Regions from separate parts of the Pradoshia sp. Z3_51 genome, predicted to be linked through region 1. Evidence: predicted binding sites of a transcription regulator. Region 1 holds the regulator's gene; the other holds the start of a gene.
What was found. Region 1 encodes NrdR, which represses ribonucleotide reductase genes. Its sites were predicted from a motif close to AACACNATATATNGTGTT; they were not measured.
Positions count from the first base shown of each region.

Region 2: a site for NrdR is predicted at 728-745, ahead of AC4BHA_RS18945 (vitamin B12-dependent ribonucleotide reductase). Genes of this name have one in related genera too.

Region 1 covers NZ_JBZAJC010000003.1:318,941-321,359, forward strand. Annotated here, with positions in the region: gene AC4BHA_RS08675 (replication initiation and membrane attachment family protein) at 1-1,259, opposite strand, end outside; gene nrdR (transcriptional regulator NrdR) at 1,332-1,790, opposite strand; gene speD (adenosylmethionine decarboxylase) at 2,040-2,419, opposite strand, start outside.
Region 2 covers NZ_JBZAJC010000019.1:34,549-36,967, reverse strand. Annotated here, with positions in the region: gene AC4BHA_RS18950 (rhodanese-like domain-containing protein) at 1-295, opposite strand, end outside; gene AC4BHA_RS18945 (vitamin B12-dependent ribonucleotide reductase) at 875-2,419, shown strand, end outside.

The sequences.
Region 1 (2,419 bases):
TCCTTCCTCGCATTACCCGATGTGCGGCGTGTTGATTTATTTGTTTTCGTCTTTTTCTCATTAGCCCAGGTTTGGTATTTCTTATGCTCACTCAAAGCCATTTCATAGGCTTCACGTACGGTGGTGATATTTTTCCTCGCCCAGTGCGAAGCAATTGTCTCCACATAGTTTGATTGCAATTTCATATCTGATTTTAACATGACATAGTGCAGAAGGACATTAACGACTCCAGGAGGAAGCTTTTGATTGACCATGACCTTTTCTACAAGTGCCAGATCATTGTCGGAAGGCATTGCGCCTTGCGAAAGGCTAACTAGAAATTCCAACGGAGAGGTTGTTTCAAAAGTATACAGCAAATGCTCCTCGGGTGTTTTAGGTTCTATGATCGTACGTTCATACTCAGGCTGTTTCTGTTCAATCAATGTCGGCATTTCTTCACCATGATTGATGTGGAAAAACTCCCTTGCACATTTTCTAAGTTCGTCTATATCAATTTCATTATGTTGATTTTGACAGCGTAAAATCAACTTGCTCATATCCATTACATTAATTTTATATAAATACGATAGCATCGCGATGGATTCCATCACATTTGGAGTAAACGCTTTTCTCGATATAAAGCTGTTTTTAGCCGTCGCAAATAATAACTCGAAATCAAATTGCTCCATTAAATTATGGCTATATCCCTGTGGGTCCTTTGAGAAGAATTGCATGTTTTGATCAGTTTCCGAGCTGATGATTTCTTTTGGATTGCGAAATTCAGATGCAAACACCTCATTGAACGATTGTGTTATTTCCTCATAATCATCCGGTATACGTTTATCCGCAAACATCGTGAGCAGCCGTTCGTAATGTCTCTCTTCTAGTTTTTGCTTCAGATAAATAGGCAGCAAATCATCATGGAAAAATTTATCCGGACTTAAAGGACAAAGAATCTCATATATAAAAACATTACCTTCCGGAGTTGCTTTTTTATATGTTTTTAATAACCCGATTCCTTCAAGCCTTTTTCGGTATTGAAATATCTCATCCAAAGGTAAACCAAGTACATCCATTAACCAACGATGTGTCGTTTGTCTGGAATACATGTTACCTGTATTGACTTCGTTTAATAAGGTCATATACAAAGAAACAGCCAATCCTCCTACAAGTGGCTGATATAAATATTGAATCGATTTATGGTCCATTTCTGATAGCTTTTCTTTATATAGTACAACATATCTGTCTTTAGGATTTACAAACTTCCATGAAAATTGCATTGTCTACAAACCTTTCGTACTTCGGGTTTTTATAGTTGAAAAAAGAGCTAAAGAAACTGTCTTCAGCTCTACTTAATCCTCTTTTTTCATTAATTCTTTCAATTCGTCAATAAAGACATTTATATCCTTAAATTGACGATACACAGAAGCGAAACGGACATAGGCCACTTCATCCAACTCAGCCAGCCTATCCATAACCATTTCACCTATTAAATCACTTTTTATTTCAGAAAATCCTTGATTTCTTATTTCTTTTTCAACATCAGTTGCAATCTCTTCCAGTTCTTTAAGAGCAACATGACGCTTTTCACAAGCTCGGATTAAACCTCTTAGGATTTTTTCTCTGCTATATTCTTCCCGTGCGCCATCTTTTTTTACCACAATTAGCGGAATTTCTTCTACCTTTTCAAATGTAGTAAAACGATAACTACAGGATTCGCATTCTCTTCTTCTACGTATTGAACGTCCTTCATCCGCAGGGCGGGAATCCAGCACTCTTGTCCCATTATGTTGGCACGTTGGACATATCATAGATTAGCACCGTCCTTTTCTATAGTTCTATCTTATTAAAACAAATCGAATAGGACAAGTCTGTTTGCATAAAATGCTATTTTTTATCTATGATACGGCCAATACTATCGGAGAAAAGTAAATAATGGGCAAGTAAAAGACGTTTGCCACAAAAAAAAGAGATGCATATGTACTGCACCCCTAAAAGTTAGAGTTTGAATCTAGCTTTTTTGAGTCAACACAAAAGGACATCTCTTTAATATTTTTTATTTATAATGCTTTAGCAAGAACATGGCTGACAGCAACCGGACCCATGCCTCGCGGGATTTCAATGTGTTCCCTAACCTGAGCGTTTAAGGCTTCAGCTATAAAATCAGCAGCCACATTAGGATCTAAGTCACCGCATGTATATACATCAATACTCGCATAACCATGTTCCGGAAAACTATGAATGGTTAAATGTGATTCAGATATAATGACTACTCCGCTTACTCCCTGTGGCGCAAACTTATGGAAGGCTACTTCTCTAACTTCAGCTCCAGATCGTAAAGCAGCGTCCACGAATATTTGTTCAATCTGATTAACATCGTTCAATTTAGATAAATCACAGCCCCATAATTCAGAAATGACATGACGACCTATTGTATGCA
Region 2 (2,419 bases), on a different contig from region 1:
CAGCTCGTGTGCTTCTCATTCCGCTTTGACAATAAAGATAAACAGGTTTATCTTTGCGGAGTTCCTTCATACGCATTTTCAATTGTGTTGAAGGTATGTTGCGGGCTCCTAAAATATGTCCGCCATCAAACTCTTTTTGCTCACGAACATCTATTAACTGAGCTTTTCGATAGCCAGCTTTAAAGTCCTCTTGGGACAATGTCGTAACCATTTTTTTGCTGGAGAACCAACTGTAGATGGAATATCCAATGATCAATACAGCCAGTACAATTAATACGATTAATGATGTTGGCAATTCAATCCCCACTTTCTCTTTCTGTTCACTTTACTATTATACAGTTCGTATATTTGTCTGGCAAAAAAATTTTCTGGTAATAGTTTACGAATTTGTGATAAAAAATTATTGCATTTAGGAAGGTAGACATATTGTCTTTGGATTCAAAATAATGGTTATATCCATATAGCGTTATTAGAAAGGACAATAAGTTTACAAATCACTATAAATCAAGTATCGTGCATTATGGACAAAATTTTATTTTTTAGGAAAAAAATTTTGGGTCGAAAATGCAAAAACGCTGTTATATGAAGCATAGTTAAGCTTCATAATATGCAAGCTGAGATTTTGTTTATTTTGGTTCAAAAATAGTTAAAAAGAAGATTATATCTTTGATTTTCTTTACTTTTTGTAAAATTTTAATAATTGACAATTTTAGCAGAAGATGCTCCAGACACTATATGTGGTATGGATTATAAAAATACAAATACTATATGTTGAATTAAAATGTAGCCTATGATAACGTAGAGATATTCATTTAAGAACTTAACAAAGATAAATAAAAAAGAGATAATATTATTGGTTGAAGGAGAGATCAAATTGCCTACTGTAACAAATCGCAAGTTGTCTATAAATGTCGAAAGGTTAAATAAAGATATAGCCCTATTTCCGCAAGTTTTTCCGATTACTCCAGACATGAATAAGACGTATAAGGGTGTTTCAAGGCTTGTGATGATAGATCGCTATTCCTTCAAAGATACGGAAAAAATGACACTTAGTAATGGAGATTTTGTTGTACTTACCATTAAAGAAGACCCAAAATTTCCTGCCCGTGGACTTGGGTACATCCAACATATTGATTGGGAAGCCAAGAAAGCACATGTATTGGTTGAAGAAGAATTCCGCTCATCCTTGGACAAGCATGATGAAATTAAAACCGGTCTGATTTGTAAATCACTCGACGTCATTGAAAAACCGCTTGAAATTTATTATGAACAGATTGCGAAACGGAATGCACGCGGTTTGGCTGAAGTTGAAAAAACGGAAGAGAAACGCAAGGAATGGTTTGATAAATTTTATAATGAATTAGTTCAAACGAATTTTATCCCGGCAGGACGTGTGCTCTATGGAGCCGGTTCTGAAACAGAAGTAACCTACTTTAACTGCTATGTAATGCCATTTATTAATGACAGCCGTGAAGGGATTTCTGAACATCGCAAACATGTGATGGAAATTATGAGTCGCGGAGGCGGTGTCGGTACGAATGGTTCCACTTTACGTCCAAGAAACACGCTTGCTCGCGGTGTAAACGGAAAATCTTCAGGTGCAGTATCCTGGTTGGATGATATTGCAAAATTAACTCACTTAGTTGAACAGGGTGGTTCCCGTCGCGGAGCTCAAATGATTATGCTTTCTGACTGGCATCCGGATATCGTAGAATTTATCATCTCAAAAATGCAAAATCCTAAAATTTTGCGCTTCTTAATGGAAGTCAGCAAGGATGAAGTAATTCGTAGACATGCATCTGAAAAATTGAAATTCACTCCGCTCACAATGCAAGAGGAAGCCATGTATCAAGGCATAGTCAATTATAAAAACATCTCGGGGTTTGGCGGATTTAATGAGGCAATCATTAAGGAAGCAGAAGAAAAACTTTCCGCTGGTGGAAATGATACTGTTCATAATCCAGACTTTTTAACAGGTGCCAATATTTCAGTGTGCTTAACAAAAGAATTTATGGAAGCTGTAGAAAATGACGGAGAATATGAACTTCGATTCCCGGATGTTGAGTCCTATAATGAAGAAGATATGAAAGCCTATAATGAAAAATGGGCTGATTGCGGTGATGTACGCGAATGGGAGAAACTAGGTTATGCTGTGCGTGTATATCGTAAAATTAAAGCTCGCGAATTATGGAATTTAATCAATATTTGTGCGACTTATTCTGCGGAGCCGGGCATTTTCTTTATCGATAATGCAAACGATATGACAAACGCTAAAGCGTACGGTCAAAAAGTAGTTGCGACGAATCCTTGTGGGGAACAGCCATTGGCTCCTTATTCTGTATGTAACTTGGCTGCTGTCAATCTGGCTGAAATGACAGATAAAGATCGCAAACAAGTGGACTTGGAGAAACTGAAACAA